2 regions of the Undibacterium sp. Di27W genome follow, and region 1 is predicted to be linked to the other one. Evidence: predicted binding sites of a transcription regulator. Region 1 holds the regulator's gene; the other holds the start of a gene.
What was found. Region 1 encodes sigma-54, which starts transcription at its own class of promoters, with help from an activator protein. Its sites were predicted from a motif close to TGGCANGNAANCTGCTTT; they were not measured.
Positions count from the first base shown of each region.

Region 1 (10,578 bases):
AAGCGCCTGGGGGTGAAACTGATCGCCATGACAGGCAACCCGGAATCCAGCCTGGGCAAATTGGCGGATATCCATCTGAATCTGCATGTCGATAAAGAAGCCTGCCCGCTGAACCTGGCACCAACGGCCAGCACCACGGTGACCCTGGCCCTCGGCGATGCACTCGCGGTGGCAGTGCTGGATGCACGTGGTTTTCGCGAAGAAGACTTTGCCCGCTCCCACCCTGGTGGCTCCCTTGGTCGGCGCTTGCTGACGCATGTCAGGGATGTCATGCGGGTTGATGAAGCCATACCGCAAGTCGGCCCGGAAACCAGCCTGAAGACGGCACTGCTCGAAATCACCAAAAAAGGCATGGCGATGACCGCCGTGGTGGATGAACAGCAGCAGGTGCTGGGTATATTCACCGACGGCGACTTGCGCCGCCTGATGGATGGCACCCGCGACTTTACCCAATTACGCATTGCCGATGTCATGAACCATAGCCCGCGTCGCATACGTCCGGAACAATTGGCGGTAGAAGCCGTCGAAGTCATGGAAACTTACCGCATCAACCAGTTGCTGGTCGCCGACGACCAGGGCAAGCTGGTGGGTGCCTTGCATATACATGACTTGACCAGGGCCAAGGTGATTTGATGGACATAGCTTTAATAGATGCAGCAGATGCAGCGACAGCAGGAGCCAGCAAGGTCAGATTAATGATCTTTGATGTAGATGGCATACTGACCGACGGCAGCCTGTATTTTGGGCCCGAAGGTGAAATGATGAAGTGCTTCAATGTGCTGGATGGCCAGGGTATCAAGCTCTTGCAACAGGCTGGCATCATCACGGCCATCATCAGTGCCAGGCAATCCGCCATCGTCAGCAAGCGTGCTGCCGATCTGGGCATCAGCCATGTTTGCCAGGGCATCCATGACAAAAAAGCCGCGTTCCTGGAATTGCTGGCCCAGCTGGCTATTCCCGCAGAAGCCTGCGGCTTTATCGGCGACGATGTCATCGACTTGCCCATCCTGACGCGCGTGGGCTTTGCTGCCAGCGTGCCAAATGCGCATGCAGAGGTGCAACAGCGCGTGCTCTACATCACCAGGGCCAGCGGTGGCCAGGGCGCAGCACGCGAAGTTTGCGACTTCATCCTGCGTGCCCAGGGTAAATATGAACAGGCTCTACAAGCATATCTGACATGAAATCCCATTTGACCATAGACCGCTTCCGCATCTGGCTGGCCGTGATACTGCTGGGCATACTGACCCTGGGCACCATCTGGGTCATGGAAGTCATACGTCGCAATGGCGACGATGAACAAAACCGCAGCGCAGCCAGATCAGCACCTGATTACTATGTAGAGAAATTCAATTTCATACGCCTGTCGAATAATGGCAAGGCCAATTACCATATTACTGGTGACAGCCTGGTACATCTGCCGCGTAACGACAATATAGAAATCAAGCATCCGCAGATCAACAGCTTTGATCAGGACCGGCCACCCTTGCATCTGCGGGCCGACCTGGCCGTGGTGTCGCAAAAATCCAATGTCATCACACCCAAGCGTGAGCATGATGAAGTGCATTTATATGACAATGTCAGCATGGAAAGGCCAGAGGGCCTGAGTTCGCAATTCGTGCATGTGGAATCGGATTATCTATTGCTATTGCCAGATGATGATGTTGTCAAGACCGATAAGCCCATCACCATCACCACCGGTAAATCGACATCGACCGCAACCGGTATGCTGGCCAATAACTCTACCCAACACCTGGCCCTGTTAAGCAAAGTCCGCATCCTGCTCAAGAAGCGTGAAGCGGTGAATGCAGTTAAAACCAAATAATTGAGAAAGCGATCATCTCCATGACACTTACTAAATTCGGCATTACCCATTTATTCGGCCTGGCCTGCCTGGGCCTGGTCAGTGCAACTGCATATGCAGAAAAAGCCGACAGCAACAAGGAAACCGTCATCGAAGCCGGTTATGGCGAGAGCGATGGCAAGACCAGCGTGCGCAGATTATCCAAGGGTGTCGCCCTGGTGCGTGGCACTCTGAATGTCAAGGCAGAAAATGCCGTCGTCACCGAGGCGCCGAATGGTGATCAATTTGTAGTACTGACTGGTGGCAGCAATCGCAAAGTCACCTTCCGCCAAAAGCGCGATGGCGGACCTGATCTGTGGGTAGATGGCGAAGCTGAACGTGCGGAATACAATCAAAGCACGGAAATCGTCAAATTCTTTTCCAAGGCCAAGGTACGCTATCTGGAAGGCACTAAAGTCACCCAGGAACAGGCTGGCGAATACCTGTCTTATGACAGCAAGAATGAAGTCTTTGTAGGCACTAACTCCACCAGTGGCCAGTTTGTAGAAGGTTCGGGCAGCCTGAAAATCATCTTGCAACCAAAACCAGAAAAACAGGCTAATTAAGATGACAGCACAGTCAGGCAGCACCTTGCTGGTCAAGGGTTTGCAAAAACGTTATGGTGCACGCCAGGTCGTGCGCGATGTTTCCCTGCTATTGAAAAGTGGTGAAGTGGTGGGTTTGCTGGGGCCGAATGGTGCAGGCAAAACCACTTCTTTCTACATGATCGTTGGTCTGGTACCTTCCGATGCTGGCGATATCATTATTGATGATGTCAATATCTCGCAACTGCCCATCCATGAGCGCGCCGTGCTCGGCCTGTCTTACCTTCCGCAGGAAGCATCAGTGTTCCGCAAGTTGACGGTAGAAGACAATATCCGTGCGGTACTGGAATTGCAAAAAGACAGCGATGGCAAATTCCTCGGCAGCAAGAAAATCGAGCAAAGGCTGAATGCCTTGCTGGCAGATTTGCAAATAGAAAAAATACGCGAGAGCCAGGCTTTGTCACTGTCAGGTGGTGAACGCCGCCGCGTCGAGATTGCCCGTGCACTGGCCACCAATCCACGCTTTGTCTTGCTGGATGAGCCCTTTGCCGGCGTTGATCCTATCGCTGTCATCGAAATCCAGCGTATCGTCCGCTTCCTCAAGGAACGCGGCATAGGCGTTTTGATCACCGATCATAATGTGCGCGAAACCCTGGGCATCTGCGATCACGCTTACATCATCAATCAAGGCGCGGTACTTGCCAGCGGCAAGCCTGACGACATCATACAAAATGAATCTGTACGTCGCGTTTATCTCGGAGAACACTTCCGGATGTGACGGGAATCATCATGAAACAAAGCCTGCAACTACGTACCTCACAACATCTGGCCTTAACGCCGCAATTGCAGCAATCAATACGATTATTGCAGTTATCGACTTTGGAATTGCATCAGGAGCTGGAGACGCTGCTGACCGATAATCCCATGCTGGAACGCGTCGATGATCCACTCGACCATGCGGTTCGCCTGCTGGCCGATGGTGCCATCAATACAACAAGTACCTCGGCTGACGCAGGCATGGAAGCACCTGCGCAAAGAGAAGAAAGCGATAAATCCACCGAGCCAGCCGCTGCCGATGCCGAAACGGTCATCAGCAATGACAGCACCAGCTCCAGCGAAGAAGACTGGGGCTTTGATGATGTGCAGCATGGCAGCAAATCTGGTGATGATGAAGATGGCCGTCCACAACTGGGAGCAGCCCACATCACCCTGCGTGAACATCTACTGGAGCAAATGCGCCTGAACCTGCGTGAGCCGCGTGACCGTGCCCTGGTCGAACTGATGATAGATGCGCTGGACAGCAATGGTTACCTGACTGAAACCCTGGATGAAATACATGCCAGTTTGCCATTGGAACTCTGTGTAGAAGCAGAAGAACTGGCCTTTGCCCTGAATATGCTGCAAAGCTTTGACCCGGCTGGTGTCGGTGCGCGCAGCCCTTCAGAATGCCTGGCCCTGCAAATCAGGCGCATGCCCAAAGTGGCTTTTGTCACACGCAGACTGGCATTGCAAATTGTTGAAACACAACTGGCTTTATTTGCACAAAGAGACTTCACCAAACTCAAGAAAATTCTCGACTGCGATGATGAAGATTTGCGCGATGCACAAACCATCATACGCCTGTGCCAGCCACGGCCTGGCATTGCCTTTGCCGCCGATGAATCAGATTATGTGGTGCCGGATGTGATCGTCAGAAAGTCTGGCAATGGCTGGCAAGTCATGCTGAATCAGGATGTCATGCCCAGGCTGCGAGTCAGCAGCGTGTATGCCAATATCATGAAGCAAAACCGTGGTGAAGCTGGCCTGGGTGCGCAATTGCAGGAAGCCCGCTGGCTCATCAAAAATATGCGGCAACGCTTTGACACTATTTTGCGCGTTGCACAAGCGATAGTTGAAAGGCAACGCAATTTTTTCACCCATGGTGCCGTTGCCATGCGACCCCTTGTTTTGCGCGAAATTGCTGATACACTAGGATTACACGAGAGCACTATCTCACGTGTGACAACCCAAAAATACATGTTGACCCCACATGGCATGTTTGAGTTGAAGTACTTTTTCGGCAGCCATGTCGCGACGGAAACAGGGGGTGAAGCATCTTCCACCGCGATACGTGCACTCATCAAGCAGTTGATAGGAGCAGAAGACCAGAAAAGCCCACTCTCTGATAGCAAAATTGCAGACATGCTGGGTGAACAGGGCATGGTAATTGCCCGGCGGACAGTTGCCAAATACCGTGAAGCCCTGAAAATCCCCCCAGTCAGTTTGCGTAAATCTTTGTAAGTAGTCCTTGTAATCACGGTTTGAATTGCTATATATGATTTAGCTCAAGGCAAATAAATGCCAAGAGTGTATCGTTACAGCAAGCAACATCACTATAGGAGCACAGTATGAATCTCACCATCAGTGGACACCACGTCGAAGTAACTCCTGCAATTCGTGAATATGTACATACCAAACTAGAACGTATCAGGCGACATTTCGACCAGGTCATTGATATCGCCGTCATCCTGACGGTGGACAAGCTCCGGGAAAAGGAAAAACGACACAAAGCCGACATTAATTTGCATATCAGCGGTAAAGATATCCACGTTGAAAGTCTGGCGCATGATCTTTATGCAGCAATCGATGCACTGGTAGACAAACTTGATCGCCAGGTCATCAAGCACAAAGATAAAATGCAAGACCATCAGCACGACGCCATCAAGCACATACCTGATCCGGCATCGGCTTCATAAGACCCCGGTCCTTACCCTAACAGGTTGTGGACATCCAAAACAAGGACGCTAAAGGCGTCCTTTTTGTTGGGTGAGTGGTTTTGAAATAAATAATATTTCTCAATCTATTCAGTTGATTGCCATATGGCAATCCGTACACGTATTAACGTCATTCCAGCGTGCTTTTGGCTGGAATCCAGCGGCGTTCGGTGTATGCCACGAAGTTTATTCACGCCAGAATCGTAAGACTTTGCGAGCTGGATTTTGAAATACCTGCATTCGTATTTGAAGATTGCTCGCCGGTGATAGACCGGCGGCTACTCCCTTTTCTTGCTCGCCAAGAAAAGGAAGCAAAAGAAGGCGACCCAGGCGTCGTCGCCCCTGCGGGGTTCCCGTTTATGCAGTACAAAAAATGGGAAGGCCCGAAACTCGCCTGCGGCTCAGACAGCGGTCCTTCTCTTTCCATTTTCTGTACTGCACAAACGGCGCCGACACATGGGAACTGCCGAAAGTCAAAAACAACCCCAAAGTCAAACCCAACGGCAACGAGCATGCCGTCCTTACTCTATTTCCTCATAAACATATACACCCCGTGACGCCCAAGCCTGACAAAGTTAAAATAGCAGCTTCATCCCCTACACTGCATAGTCCATCATGAGCGAATTTGTCCTCACCTCCGTCAAGAACAATATAGGCTATATCACCCTTGACAGACCCAAAGCCTTGAACTCGCTGTCTCTCGATATGGTGCGAGCATTGACGGCGACCTTGCTGGCCTGGCAGGATGATCAAAGTGTGCGTGCCGTGTTTATTCACAGCAGCAGCGAGAAGGCATTTTGTGCTGGTGGGGATATCCGTTTTTTCTATGATGTCGGCACTGCTACTCCGAAAGGTGACTCGGCCCTGCTGGAAGATTTTTTCACAGAAGAATATGCCTTAAATCATTTAATCCATTTCTACCCAAAACCTTATATCGCGCTGATGAATGGCGTCGTCATGGGTGGTGGCATGGGTATCGCCCAGGCAGGGTCAGATTGCCGTTTGCGCATTGTCACTGAGCGTACCAAGATGGCCATGCCGGAAGTGAATATCGGTCTTTTCCCTGATGTCGGCGGTGGTTATTTCCTGTCACGCACTGAGGGTGAAATTGGTACTTACCTGGGACTGACTGGTGAGATCATTACTGCCGCTGATGCTATCTATGCAGGGCTGGCAGATATCTACATCCCCACCGCTGAAATACCAGCATTGATGAATTTGCTCAGCGAAAGCGCGGCCACGGACCTGCACGTGGCAATACGTGATTTCGCAGCTAGCTTTGCAGACCAGGCAAAGCCGGATACCAGCAAACTGGCCGCGCAACATGCGGCCATCAATGACATCTTCGCAGGTAATAGTGTCACTACCATCTGTGAAAAACTGCAGCAAAACAGCAACGAATTCGCCCAGCAAACCCTGGCCACCATGCAAAAGCGCTCACCCTTGCTGATGTCAGTCACACTGGAACAACTGCGCCGCAGTAAGGACATGACAGTATCAGCCTGCCTGCGCATGGAAAGAAATATGGTACGCCATTGCTTCAAGCATGGTGAAGTACTTGAAGGCGTACGTGCCCTGGTGGTAGACAAAGACAATAGTCCACGCTGGTCACCTGCAACATTGGCTGAAGTGACGACAGAGCAGGTGACAGGATTCTTTGCAGAAGCATGGCCTGCTCATGCGCATCCTTTGCGGTATTTGGAAGGGTGATTTAAAAACTGATTTTTTAAGAAAATTAAATCAATTGCCAATACAAAAATTTGCACAAAGGTCGCATTGACGTTGCTTTTGAAGTTGAAGTTGCAGTTGCAGTTGCAGTTGCAGTTGCAGTTGCAGTTGCAGTTGCAGTTGCAGTTGCAGTTGCAGTTGCAGTTGCAGTTGCAGTTGCTATTGATTTTTGCAGTTCCCATGTGTAGCCGCCGTTTGTGCGGTACAGAAAATGGAAAAAGAAATGACCGTTGTTTGAGCCGCAGGCGAGTTTCGGGTATTTCCCATTTTTTGTACTGCACAAACGGGAACCCCCTTTAGGGGGCGGCTACGCCTGGGTCGCCTTCTTTGGCATACCTTTCTTGGCGACGCAAGAAAGGTATGTAGCTGTCGGGCTACCCCCGACCGGCAATCTTAAATGGCGCATAAACGTATTTGAAAAACAGATTCGTAAAATAATGAGAATCTGAAGTTAATGCATTTTACGGTATACAACAAACGTCACTAGATTCCTGCCTACGCAGGATTGACGTTAATAAGATTGCCCTAAAATCCAAGGCTGAGCAGCCTCTTATGCATATCTGCAATCACTTCAACTCAAATGCCTTCTTATCCCCCTTAAACCACCCCGCCAAGCCCGCAATAAACTCCTGCGCCCCATTCCTCTCCGCAGTTTTCAAACCATGGCTGGCGCCCGGAAATTCGACAAACTGAAAATCCTTCTCAGGGTGCTTCAAGAAATAGTCCCGCAAGGCATGCCCCGATTCTATAGGCACACTCTCATCCTTCTCCCCCATCGCCGCCACCATGGGGATATCCAGGCCTGCATATACGCTCAAAGGATCAGTAAACAAACGACCAGACCAGTAGGCATAGGGATGACCAAAGAATTCTTTCCTGAGGCTCTTGCCATTTTTTTTGATGTCAGCATACACATGTAAAAAATAGTCACGTGAAAATGGCTTGGCATAAGGCTCAACACCACGATCAGCAAAGATCAAAAATTCTTCACTTTGTTTCAAACCACCACTACCAGCGGTTGCCAGCCAGCCTATTTTCTCGCTATCCCTGGCGAGGTAAGGCGCAATCGCACCGCCTTCAGAAAAGCCCAGTACGGCAATGGAATGCACTGGCATCTTTTTCAGTTCAGGCTCTTGCTCGATGAACTTTAAATGATCTGACAAGCGTTGATCAAATTTGTCTGCTGCCTGAAATTCTTTACTACATTTGCTGCCGTCGGCATTTTTGATGACACCAGGTTTTTCCAGATAATAGACATTGGCAGTGGCGGGATAACGTTCAAAAAACAGGGGCAAGCGTGTAGCAAAATCATCGCAACCTGAGCCACTGACCAACAGGATGGGCTGGCCAGGAGGTGTTGCGGCAGTATCAGATAAATGATAGTAGCGTCTTGGCTTGCCATCGATTTTTATTGTATGTTCTTGCAGCACTGGCGCTGCCATGCAGGAGGCACTAAAGAGTGTGACCAACACCAGAATCGTAAGGTGGATTTTTGAAGAAATGGAATTCATAGGGATGCCCAATGGTGATCAATGTGAAGCGCGAACCAGCGCAATTCAGCATCGAAAAATATCACAATTCAAGCAAGAATTGATGAGCCAAAATGAAAAAATGGGGAGCAAACTCCCCATTTTTTCACTACATTTTCCACCGAGAATCTGGCATTAATTAGTGCTGCGCACCACCACCCAGATAAGCCGCCTTCACTGCCGGATCATTCTGCAAACTAGTCGCCGGGCCATGCACAGATATCCTGCCATTTTCCAGTACATAACCATAATCAGCCACGGCCAGGGCAGCCGCGGCAAACTGCTCCACCAGCAGCATGGTGGTGCCCTGCTCTTTCAGGCGTACGATGATACGAAAGACTTCATCGACCAATATCGGTGCCAGACCCATGGATGGTTCATCCAGCAAGACCACGTCAGGGTTGAGCATGACTGCCCTCGCCATCGCCAGCATTTGCTGCTCGCCACCAGACAGGGTGCCTGCCAACTGGTTTTTGCGTTCTTTCAAGCGTGGAAACAATTCCATGGCTTTTTGCAGATCACTTTCTATGTCACCGCGCGGACGGCTGCGGGTGAAGCGCGGGAAGGCACCGAGCAAAAGATTATCGGTCACCGACATGGTGGCAAACACGCGCCGGCCTTCTGGCGAATGTGCCAAGCCTGCCCTGGCGATCTTGTGTGAATCGAGGCCGGTAACATCTTTACCGGCCAGTGTCACCTTACCTTCTTTGGGTTTCAACATACCGGAGATGGCGCGCATGGTGGTGGTTTTGCCAGCACCGTTGGAACCTATCAGTGTCACGACTTTACCCTTGGGCACTTCCATGGAAATACCATGCAAGACTTCGACCTTGCCATAGGCTGCATGCAGATTTGAAATGCTTAACATTACTCTCTCCTCAGGCTGCAGTAGTTTCGACGGTTTCAGCAACGCTGCCACCGAGATAGGCTTCAATTACTTTTGGGTCGGCCTGCACTGCCGCCGGTTTGCCTTCTGCAATTTTCTGGCCAAAATCCAGCACAGTCACGGTATCGCAAATCGACATGACCACATCCATATGATGTTCAATGAGGATGATAGTAATACCGTGTTCACGTATCTTGCGGATGATGGCGATCAGGTCCTTGATGTCAGGCGCAGTCAGACCAGCAGCAGGTTCATCGAGCAACAGCAGTTGCGGATTGAGACCCAGTGCGCGACCAATTTCGAGCAGGCGTTGTTTGCCATAAGGCAGATTGCGCGCCTCTTCATTGGCCAGGTCCGCCAGACCAACGAATTGCAGGATGCTGGCAGCACGTGCTCTTGCCAATCGTTCTTCGCGCAGATAGCGTGGCGTATGCAGCATGGCATCACCCACATTACTGCGGAAGGTGCTGTGCAAGCCAACCAGGATGTTTTCTGTTGCTGTCATCTCACCAAACAATTGCACGTTCTGGAAAGTACGTGCCACACCACCCAGAGCAATTGCGGAAGGAGTGCTGCCGGAGATGACTTTGCCGCCAAATTCCACCACGCCATCGGTAGGCTGGTAGATACCGGTCAGCACATTCATCATGGTGCTCTTACCGGAACCGTTGGGGCCGATCAAGCCGTGTACCGTGCCTTTGTTGATTTGCAGATCAACCTGGTTCAGGGCTTTCAGGCCACCGAATTGCATGAGAATTTTCCGGCCTGTCAACAGGACACCAACGCGAGTATCGCTGGCGTTGACAATCGCATTGCCTGCATTGGTCTCTGCGCTTTCTACATTGACGACCAGATGTTGCTGCCCTTTGCCAAGCAAGCTGTTGACGAAGCCAACGATGCCATCTTGCAGGTAGTACACAACAAACAAGGTCATCAAACCGAAGATGGTCAGACGCCAGTCAGTAATGTTTTCCAGCTTGTAAGAGAACAATGCCATGGCCACAGTCGCACCAACGGGTACGATGAGTTCCCTGACTGTCTTGCGCTGTTTGGCGATGGCGGCACCACCGGCAATCACGGCGATGACTGCAGCGACGGTAGCAATCTTGCGGAACAGTTCTATATCAGCCAGCAGCGATGGCAACATCACGACAATCAAAGCACCCAGCAATGAACCAGTACGGGTCTTGCGCCCGCCCATGATGACTGCCAGCAGGAACATGATGGTCAGTTCAAAGTTGTAGGTATTCGGTGAAATATATTCTTCCGAATACGCATACAGGCTGCCTGCCAGACC
Region 1 covers NZ_JBMPOS010000012.1:90,835-101,412, forward strand. Annotated here, with positions in the region: gene ACO0LF_RS22195 (KpsF/GutQ family sugar-phosphate isomerase) at 1-633, shown strand, start outside; gene ACO0LF_RS22200 (KdsC family phosphatase) at 633-1,181, shown strand; gene lptC (LPS export ABC transporter periplasmic protein LptC) at 1,178-1,822, shown strand; gene lptA (lipopolysaccharide transport periplasmic protein LptA) at 1,843-2,406, shown strand; gene lptB (LPS export ABC transporter ATP-binding protein) at 2,408-3,163, shown strand; gene ACO0LF_RS22220 (RNA polymerase factor sigma-54) at 3,175-4,665, shown strand; gene hpf (ribosome hibernation-promoting factor, HPF/YfiA family) at 4,773-5,120, shown strand; gene ACO0LF_RS22230 (enoyl-CoA hydratase/isomerase family protein) at 5,754-6,848, shown strand; gene ACO0LF_RS22235 (hypothetical protein) at 6,874-7,149, opposite strand; gene ACO0LF_RS22240 (alpha/beta hydrolase family protein) at 7,433-8,377, opposite strand; gene ACO0LF_RS22245 (ABC transporter ATP-binding protein) at 8,535-9,263, opposite strand; gene ACO0LF_RS22250 (ABC transporter permease subunit) at 9,274-10,578, opposite strand, start outside.

Region 2 (10,578 bases), on a different contig from region 1:
AGACGGGAAAAAACTTCATGATGTACCAACTGGCGCAATTGCAGGCGCATGACAGGCTGGGCAAACAAGACCCAGCGGTTTTCTGCCAGGGCATTGCTGATCAGGGTACGCCAGCCGTGCGAACCGGCGATCGCGGCTTCACTGTCTTCCATGTGGGTCAGGGTGATTTGTCCATTGCCGGACTGGCGCATGGTTTCTATGGCCAGGTCGGCGCGGGCAAAGATGTCTCCACGCGGCTGGCTCGGACCAAAGACGACAGCACCGGCCGCCAGGCGGACTTGTCGTGAGGCACGCAGCAAGACTTGATTCAAGCGGTAATGCAGGGACTCGACCAGCAAGTCAATGACTTGCTGGTTAACATCAATACACACGGCAGCCATGGAGCTGCCACCTATGCGGCCCAGGATATAGCTATATTTGCTGACCACTTCACGCAATACGGTCGCCACGTCGGCCAGCAAGGCATCGCCTTGTTGATAACCATAGTGATGATTGTATTCTTTCAAGCCATCGAATTCGAAGACAAAAATGACAGCGCTTTCAAAGCGCCCATCTTCCGACAGCAAAAGATTAAAGCGCAGGTCAAAGCCATGGCGGTTTTCCAGGCCACTGACTTTGTCGATGAAGGCATCACGTCGAAAGCCATCAGCCCGGCTGATTTCTGCATCCAGCATGCTGGAGATGCGCTCTGTCATATGATTCATGGCTAGCACCACGCGTTGCAGCTCGCGGGTTTGGGGCAGCACTTCTATGCGCTGAAAGCGCTTGGCCTGTATGGCGATGGCGACTTCTTCTATTTTTTCCAGCGGGCTGAGGATGATCCTCAGCAAGACCACAGTCAGCCCCCACACGACCAGGTACATGGCAAACATCCATAGCGCCATTTCTTTCATGGAACGCCACAGGTATTCATAGGCATATGCCGGGTGGCTGACCACGATGACCTTGCCTAGTTGACGCCAGCCTGAGGAAATAAAGGCTTCGCCTGCCGGGGTTTGCAAATCAAACAGGGCGGGCATCCAGCTGGGTACGGTTTCCTTGTTGCTGGCCAGCTCTTTATTCAGCATGACCTTGCCTGCTGGATCAAGTACCACGATTTTCTTATAATAGCCGCGATCAAACAGGGTAGAGATTTGTATATTTGCCAGGGTCTGGTCATTTTTAGCCAGTGCTTCTTCCAGTGGCCGTGACAAAGCCGTAGCGGCATCCTGCGCATGCGAGGCCAGTTGCTGTTGCAAATAATCCCGTGTCGTCAACACTGACAAGATTTGCAATCCAAGAAACACGGCAAAAAAGATAATGGATATGGCAAGCAGGAGTTGGCGTCTGAGCGTCATGGTGTCTCTTTATAGGTTTTCATTTCCCGTTTTTATCTGTGCTTTTATCTTTGTTTTGATCTTTGTTTTGATGGCAGGTTTTACCACTTTTTTATCATTTATTTTTATGTTTTTCCTGCGCATGGTGACTTTAACAAGAAAATAGTGTGTTTCGCTTATTTCTTCTGCTTTATTTCAAGATTTACATAAAATCGTGTTGAAGCTGTGGTCACCCGGTTTTATTTTTTCAATGTATTTTAATAAATTTCATATGTCCAATACCGATATTTTACGCAGCAAGATCAATCTGGAAACAGCCGCTTACCCCTGGAGTGAGCTATTACGCCACTTTGCCAGTGGTGCAGTGCTGGTGGTCCAGCCCGGCCTGGACCTGGTGGAAGTGGCGCTGTTGATGGCCAATGACCATGCCGATGAAATTGCTGCCCTGCTGGGTGAAGGCTATCTGGCCAAGGTCAGTGATGCGCAAGCCCAGTCCTGGCTGGAGCAAGATGCCCAGCACTGGACTGTGGTCGTCAAACCCTGGGTGCTGGTGCAAGAACGTCAGGCATAGTCAAAACATAGTCAGCCATGACAGCAACATCAAAGCACCCTTGAACTTTTACTAAGCCCCTAAGGTCACAATCAATGACTTAGCTTTTGAAAAGACAAGATGCAATTTGTGCTGACAGAAACGAGCAAGCCTTTCAAGCAATCGGGGCGTCCGGTAGTGGCTATCTTATTGGTAGTCTTTGCTCACATTGTTTTTTGGCAATTATTACGCCAGCCAAATAATTATTTGCGCCATGCCGCGACCCATGCTGTTGTGAACTACTTGCAAGTTTTGCAGATAGTCCCCAAGCCACTCATGGCGAAACCTCCGGTAGAAGCTGCCAAAACTGCTGACCCTGCGGTCCCGGCCGAAAAACTGGCAAAAAAAGAAAACACCGCCAGCAAGCGGCCATCTGTCACCCGTCCTGCCTCAATCCAGCCGATGACAGAAACCAGCCCGGCTACCAGCAAATCGCCCGAACCACTCGCCATACACGAGGAGCCTGCTGCCAGCCCGGGGCTGAACCTGGATGCCCTGCGCAGTTCAGCCGTCGCGATGGAGCGTAAGCGCAAACCCACGGAAATCGAGCAAATCCAGGCTAGCCACCGTCAGTCAGACAGCCTGGAAAAACGTCTGGGCGAAGGCACCAAAAGAGCAGAAAAGAAAGAATGTCTGAAAGCCTTTTCTGGCTTAGGCGTACTGGCTGTCATCCCACTGGCAGTGAGCACCGTTGTGGACACTGGATGCAAATGGTAATGCGCCAGTCAGCTCGGCTATAATGCCGGATTCCGTATTTTGATTTGGCCGGAATGGGGCTGAAGCAAGATGGCTGTAGCATGACATGAATGGGTATCCCAGATTGATACCCGCCCCTGTTGAGTGATAGCCCTGCTTGAGCGCATCCTTGATTTGTTGACCTTGACTAATTGCTTGTTACATATAAGCAATTTTATTTTTATCTGGATCATTCATGAAAAAAACTTCTTATCTGTTCGCCGCCATGTTGCTGGCAGCACTTGGATCTGGCTTCTCCCCCGTGACTGTCAATGCAGTTCAGGCGCAAGAAGCGGCTGATCCTGCCAAGCTGACTGTGCGCGCAGAAATGGGCAAACCTCTGGCTGAAATTCAAGAATTGCTGAATGCCAAGCAATATCCTCAAGCAATAGAAAAAATCAATGCTCTGGATGCGCTGGACAAGAAAACCCCTTATGAGATATTTGCCATCCAGCGCATGCGCGCAGTGGTAGCTTCCAGCACCAATGATACTGCCCTGATGGCCACATCGTTTGACAGCATGATCAATAGCGAATTTCTGAAAGAACCAGAAAAGCTGCGCTTGATTGAAGCTATGGCTGGTACTTATTTCAATGAAAAGAAATATGTGCAAGCCAGGGAATGGGCAAACCGCATTCTGGCGAAAGACCCGGGTAATGTGGGCATGAACAATCTGGTGGCACGCGCCTACTATCTGGAGAACGATTACCCTAATGCCATCACTGTATTGAATAAGCAATTGGCAGAAGATGACAAGGCCAAGCGCAATCCTACACAAGAAAACCTGAAATTGCTGGCCAGCTCCTATCAGCAAATCAAGGATAAAAATGGCTACGCGACCGTATTGGAACGCATGATTGCCTTGTATCCACAAAAAGAATACTGGCCTGACATGCTCTACTCGGTAGAACGTCGTCCTGGTTTTTCTGACCGCCTGCGTCTGGATTTGTATCGCTTACTGCTGAAAACCGAGAGCCTGGATGACGGCCCGCAATTTGTCGAAATGGTGGAATTAGCTCTCCTGGCAGGTTTGCCAGCAGAAGCCAAAACCTCAGTCGATGCTGGTTATGCCGCCAATTTGTTGGGCACAGGCAAGGAAGCAGCAAAACATAAGCAATTGCGTGACAAAGCCTATAAACAGGCTGCCGACGATATCAAGACCCTGGATGCGGGCGAGGCTTCTGCCAAGAATGCAAAAACCGGTGTGGGCTTGCTCAACATAGGCTACAACTATGTCATCAATGGTCAGCATGAAAAAGGTCTGGCATTGATGGAGCAAGGCATGGCCAAGGGTGGCCTGAAGTTTGCCGATGAAGCCAAGCTGCATCTGGGCATGGCTTACTTGCAGGCAGGTAATCGCGAGAAGGCAAAAGAAGTATTTGCTACTATCCAAAGCACAGACGGCACAGCCGACCTGGCGCGTTTGTGGTTGCTGGTTCCTGCTGCTGGAACTGCTGCTGCCCCGGCCGCTAAATAAGCTCTGGATTTAAGTTAGTTTCAAGTTTGCTTTGAAAAGCGCGGCATACCTCTGTGTATGCCGCGCTTTTTTATCTTCCGGGATTGATTTTGAACAAAAAAAAGCTGTCTTGCGCAATGCAAGACAGCTTATCAAGTTCAGGACCGCAAGCTCTGATTACGGTACTGACGGTACACCTTTGGATACTCTTTAACTACCCGGCCAAACCCCAGGTCTGGCCGAGCATGAACTGTCAACTGCGATCAGGAATGATAGGCAGACTCACCATGGCTGGTGATGTCCAGACCTTCACGTTCTTCATCTTCTGGTACACGCAGACCAACCACCAGATCCACCAGTTTGTAAGCCACGAAGGACACTACGCCTGACCAGATGATAGTAGTGCCGACTGCAGTCGCCTGTGTCATGACCTGGCCAAACATGTCATAAGGATCAGCCGACATTTTGTTGGTGATATAGTCGAATATGCCCTGGCCGCCGAGAGAAGGTGCCGCAAACACACCCGTCAGCAAGGCTCCCAGGATACCGCCTACGCCATGTACGCCAAAGACGTCGAGGGAATCATCTGCACCCAGCAAACGCTTGAGACCATTGACACCCCACAGACAGACTATGCCTGCCAGCAAACCGATGATCAGCGCACCCATAGGGCCGACGAAACCACAAGCTGGCGTAATCGCTACCAGACCGGCTACCGCACCGGACGCACCACCCAGCATGGAAGGTTTGCCTTTCGACATCCATTCACCAAACACCCAGGAAACAGTAGCTGCCGCCGTTGCCAGCAAGGTATTGATGAAGGCCAGTGCAGCCACGTCACCCGCTTCCAGCGCAGAACCGGCATTGAAACCAAACCAGCCCACCCACAACAGCGACGCACCTATCATCGTCATCGTCAGGGAGTGCGGTGCCATGGATTCTTTACCATAGCCCACGCGCTTGCCGATCAGGTAAGCACCCACCAGGCCAGCCACCGCGGCATTGATATGCACGACCGTACCACCAGCAAAATCAAGTGCGGATTTTTGCTGCAAGAAGCCGCCTTTGGCCAATTCAGTTGCTGCAGTAGCTGCATCTTTGATGGCATCAGGACCGGTCCAGAACCAGACCATGTGCGCAATAGGCAGATAGCTGAAGGTGAACCACAAGACCACGAACAACAGCACAGCAGTGAACTTTGCACGTTCTGCAAAAGCACCGATGATCAGACCGCAAGTGATGGCTGCAAAGGTCGCCTGGAAGGCCACGTAGGCAAACTCAGGAATCACCACGCCTTTGCTGAAAGTCGCTGCCGTAGCAAATGTTGCCTTGGCCGGATCCCAGATACCTTTCAGGAAAACACGGTCAAACGAACCGATGAACTTGCCACCTTCAGTGAAGGCCAGTGAGTAACCATAGATACACCACAGTACGATAATCACGGCAAAGATCATGAAGACTTGCATGAGTATGGACAGCATGTTCTTGGAGCGGACCAGGCCACCATAGAACAGGGCCAGACCAGGTATGGTCATCAGGATGACCAGCAGGGTGGCCACCATCATCCAGGCAGTGTCGCCCTTATTGGGTACAGGCGCTGGTGCGGCGGCGGCACTGGCTGCCGCAGGGTCTGCCGCTGCCGCCGGAGCAGAAGCTGGCGTCACTACCGTGATTGCAGGTGCAGCAGGTACAACTGGTACAGATGCGGCAGCCGGTACAGAAGCGCTGGCCGATGCAGTTACCGATGCCGCAGAGGCTGCTGCCGGTTCTGCCTTGGCCGAGGCATCCTGTGCCCATGCGCTAGAGCTAAAACCGACGGTGACCAGCAAGGCCGTCCCTGCCAGTATGTTCTTCAACAGTTTTTTCATGTGAACTCCCTGGTAGGCTATCAGAGTGCGTCGTTGCCGGTTTCACCGGTACGAATGCGCACAACTTGTTGCAAGTCATAGACAAAAATCTTGCCGTCACCAATCTTGCCAGTGCGGGCCGCGGTTTCTATCGCCTCGATGGCGCGGTCGAGGATGGCATCATCCACTGCTGCTTCGATTTTTGTTTTAGGCAAAAAATCGACAACATATTCAGCACCGCGATATAACTCGGTATGACCTTTTTGACGGCCAAAGCCCTTGACTTCAGTCACGGTAATCCCTTGTACGCCGATGGCAGACAAGGCTTCACGCACTTCATCAAGCTTGAAGGGTTTGATAATTGCAGTAATCAGTTTCATGCTGACCTCGGATGATTAAAATGTTTTGACTGCAGACAACAGCAATGTCGTCTTGCCTGTGAATTTGCCACCTGGTGTGACATACAACTTGCTATCGGCATTGGTACCCAGGGCAGCGATACCAAAATTGATGCCAAAGAATTCTTTATTCACACCGATTTTCCAGTCGGAATAAGAATAGGCACCATTGTTCTTGATCGTCTGGCGGCCTACATGCAAACCCAGGGTATAACCCTCAGGCAATTCAATATTTGCCCCCAGATCCAGATAACCACTGTTCTTGCTATTCACAAAACCAAACAGATTGGTGACGGAATGCGAATACTTGATATACGCTGGCCCCATGCCTACCTGGCCATAGATTTCTGTGGTGTTGGCATCGACAAAGCCCGGCACCTTGTTCAAACCATTGGATGGATAGACATAAGAAAGAATACCGACGTCATATGACACATCCTTGACGATCTCGCCTTTTTTACCGGCATACAAATCCCATTCAACATCACCACCACCGCCAGCATCCTTGGTCCACTTGATTGTCGACAACCAGGTCCCGGCATAAAAGCCGCTGGGATTGTGCACATAGTCAGCACCGCCCTGCAAAGCAGGATCAAGACGCGACTGCGAAATAGCGCGATAACGGTACTCGCTGACGACGCCTGCATTGAAGCTGACTTCATTGTCTGGCTTGGCTTCAGGCTTGGCATCTTCTGCATGGGCAAAACCACTCAGGAATGTTGTGGCTACAGCAGCGGCGATTACTAATTTTTTCATTGCGCTTCCCCCTATTGAATAAAGATTTGATTTGATATAAACCGTGGCAGAACCCGTTTTCCATGGCATGCAGGACTGCGTGCTCGTCCGAACTGCCTGTGGCGGATTCTTGAATTCTTCTTTCCCCTTCCTGTTAGCAGGAGTCGTGCCACCCATCCAGGATTAATGAAAAATTCAGCTGAAATACGAGTGACAACACTGTATTCATACGCATACAGCCAGACGTGGCGGGCATGCGGACCGGTTTTAATATTGCAGCGCAATACCAGCAATAGTGTGAGCAAGATGCGCTATCATTGCCCTATAGGTAAAATGGCAAGCGAAAAATCAAGATTGCGCACCATTTGCGGGAGATATCTAGGCCGCACAAAAAAGTGGCAAGACTTGATTTGCACCATAATTGTGCAATTACAAAATAGAGGATAAATAATGGACAAGCAAAATTTCTTTAATGACATGCAGGCTAAAATCAGCCAGGCACTGGAAAACTCACCCGCCAAAGACATAGAAAAGAATGTCAAAGCCATGATGAGCCAGGGCTTTTCCAAGCTCGACCTGGTTACGCGCGAAGAATTTGACATACAGGCACAGGTGCTGGCCAAGACCCGCGCCAAACTCGAAGCCCTGGAAGCCAGGGTAGCTGCACTGGAAGCCCCACAAAAAGACGACTAAGCAGCACGCATGTCACTCGCCGTCCTTAAAAGCCGCGCCCTGAATGGCATGGATGCGCCGCAGGTCACTGTAGAAGTGCATCTGGCCAACGGTTTACCTGCATTTACGATCGTTGGACTTCCTGAAACCGAGGTCAAGGAATCCAAGGACAGGGTCAGGGCGGCCCTGCAAAATGCCCGCTTTGAATTCCCGGCCAAGCGCATCACCGTTAACCTGGCTCCGGCAGACTTGCCAAAGGAATCTGGCCGCTTTGATTTGCCGATTGCCCTGGGCATTTTAGCGGCATCAGGACAAATCCCGGGCGATGCGCTGGAGCAATATGAATTTGCCGGTGAGCTCTCATTGTCTGGCGAGTTAAGACCGATACGCGGTGCCCTGGCCATGACATTTGCGATTTGCAAAAGCCAGCAACATACGCAACAGGAGCCCGCCTTCATTTTGCCGCGCGCCAATGCCGATGAAGCCGCCCTGGTCAGCGATGCGGCAATCTACCCGGCAGACTCGCTACTGCAGGTATGCGCCCACTTTGCGGGTGTGGATGGAGAACAGAGACTTGCACGCCACAGACCCACTTCCAGGCCGCAGCGCCCACAGTATGCTGATTTTGCCGAAGTCAAAGGCCAGCTCCAGGCCAAGCGCGCACTGGAGGTAGCTGCGGCGGGCGCGCATTCGGTACTTTTAATCGGTCCTCCAGGGACAGGTAAGTCCATGCTGGCCGCCCGCTTCCCCGGTATCTTGCCTACCATGACCGATCAGGAGGCACTGGAATCCGCCGCAGTACAATCCCTGACTTCTGGCTTTTCCATAGAGAAATGGAAAGCGCGCCCTTATCGCTCACCCCATCACACAGCCTCTGCCGTGGCCCTGGTGGGTGGTGGTGGAACACCCAGGCCAGGCGAGATTTCCCTGGCCCATCGTGGCGTCCTCTTCCTAGATGAGCTCCCTGAGTTCGATCGCAAAGTGCTGGAAGTTTTACGCGAACCGCTGGAATCTGGTCACATCACCATTTCAAGAGCGGCAAGGCAGGCGGATTTCCCGGCCCGCTTTCAGTTGATCGCAGCCATGAATCCATGTCCTTGCGGATACTTTGGCCACAGCAATGGCAAATGCCGCTGTACGCCTGACATCATCTATGAGATTACATAAGAAAAATATAAAAAGCAGAAGTACAGTATAAAAATACATAAGATAAGTAAATAAATATTAACTTAACTACATGATTTTTATAGATAATTCTTAAAATACGGAAATTTACAATTTTCTAAAAATTTATTATTTCGCTTCATTACTTTCTCAAAAAATTTCTCGTAGCAAAATCCCATGATACCAAATTGGCATACCTGGCCGACTCTCGATTCGTTAGCCAACTCGGATAAAAAAATGAAAACGAGGTTAAAAAATAAGTATAAAATAAGCAAAAATAGGTTGTCTTTATAATAATTTCGAATCAAAACTAAATGTCCAGGCAACTATCCTTTGACTTTTCGGAAGAGGTGACATTTCCTATCACGACGCCACTTCTCCCCATTCGACCCAAACCTCTTGAAGGCGAAATATTGTCGTCTTGGCTAACGCGATTGGCCTTTCACAATGGAATAGCACCAAGTCAACTTTCTTATCAACTCATTAGCACCAGTTATTTGCTAAGCATAGAAGTTGATCGAATTCCGTCTCAGCATTTATTAAAATCCATCACTGCTCACACAGGAATAAGTGAAAATGAGATACTCAAAATGGCGTTTTCAAAATACGAAGACAATATTCATTTGCGTTTTGAGAAGCATGGAAACATCCCGCACGTTATAAGCCCAGGCTACAAAAATATCAAAACTGGAGCTCTCAGAGGATTTGCTTTTTGCCCAGATTGTCTTCGAGAAGACCGGGAGCCGTATTTCAGGAAGCAATGGCGATATACATTTGTAGTATCGTGTAACAAACATGCTCGACTGCTATCCGATGAGTGCAGCAATTGTGGTTACTCTTTTATATATTTTCGGTCACTAGGGAACCGCGAAGAAAAGTATGAGAGAGACTCTATTGTGATATGTCAGCACTGCGCTTTTGACATTAGGAACACCGTCACAAAACCAACCGGCGACAAGATCATCCCATTTATTGCTGAAATACAGAGAAAACTTATCGGAGCGACTGTTAAAAGATGGAGCGTGGATTTCGACAATTTTGAGACTGTCTACCATGCAATTCCATGGTTCGCTGGCATTAAATTATTGGTTCGATTTCTGTCATCCTACGCAACGTCATCAGAGTTGATCCGAGACATCATAGATGGAAAGGGTCTGCCATTTGATCATACCGACTTTAAGACCATACTCCGATCAAATTCCCAATTTCCAGAATCATATCCAGCTCACAAGATTGTCTCAGTCGGTGTGAACTTTGAGCATAAAACCATCAACGGAAGAGCTGCGACTTTGGCGATTCTGAGCGTCATTTTAGATAATTGGCCCCAGTCAATACGGCAAGTACTACAAAATAGCACTCAATCTCAACAATATTGGGCCTTGTTGCTCAACGCTGATACTCCACACTGGATATATGAAGCTTTAAATCCTTGCATACAATTTGCTAAACTGCTGCCTTTCGAAGAAAGGGGAATGATCAAGCAATATCTCATCTCAAAAGGCTACTCAAAACCGACTCAATATCATATAAATAATTTCCACCAGACAGGCACCTTCCCTCTTTTAAATGACAAAGAAAAAAAGCAAGCCCTGCTTGAGTCTAGAGCGCGCTTCATACATAAGGATGACATAGAGAAAAAAATGAAGCGGCTTAGAAAGAAATCAAC
Region 2 covers NZ_JBMPOS010000010.1:3,718-14,295, reverse strand. Annotated here, with positions in the region: gene ACO0LF_RS19500 (bifunctional diguanylate cyclase/phosphodiesterase) at 1-1,337, opposite strand, end outside; gene ACO0LF_RS19495 (DUF2288 domain-containing protein) at 1,588-1,887, shown strand; gene ACO0LF_RS19490 (hypothetical protein) at 1,987-2,622, shown strand; gene ACO0LF_RS19485 (tetratricopeptide repeat protein) at 2,837-4,117, shown strand; gene ACO0LF_RS19480 (ammonium transporter) at 4,360-5,964, opposite strand; gene glnK (P-II family nitrogen regulator) at 5,985-6,323, opposite strand; gene ACO0LF_RS19470 (TorF family putative porin) at 6,339-7,097, opposite strand; gene ACO0LF_RS19465 (accessory factor UbiK family protein) at 7,527-7,769, shown strand; partial or broken gene ACO0LF_RS19460 (YifB family Mg chelatase-like AAA ATPase) at 7,779-8,900, shown strand; gene ACO0LF_RS19455 (TniQ family protein) at 9,227-10,578, shown strand, end outside.
Region 2: ACO0LF_RS19470 (TorF family putative porin) is a predicted target of sigma-54. The motif match lies at 7,231-7,248, and genes of this name have one in related genera.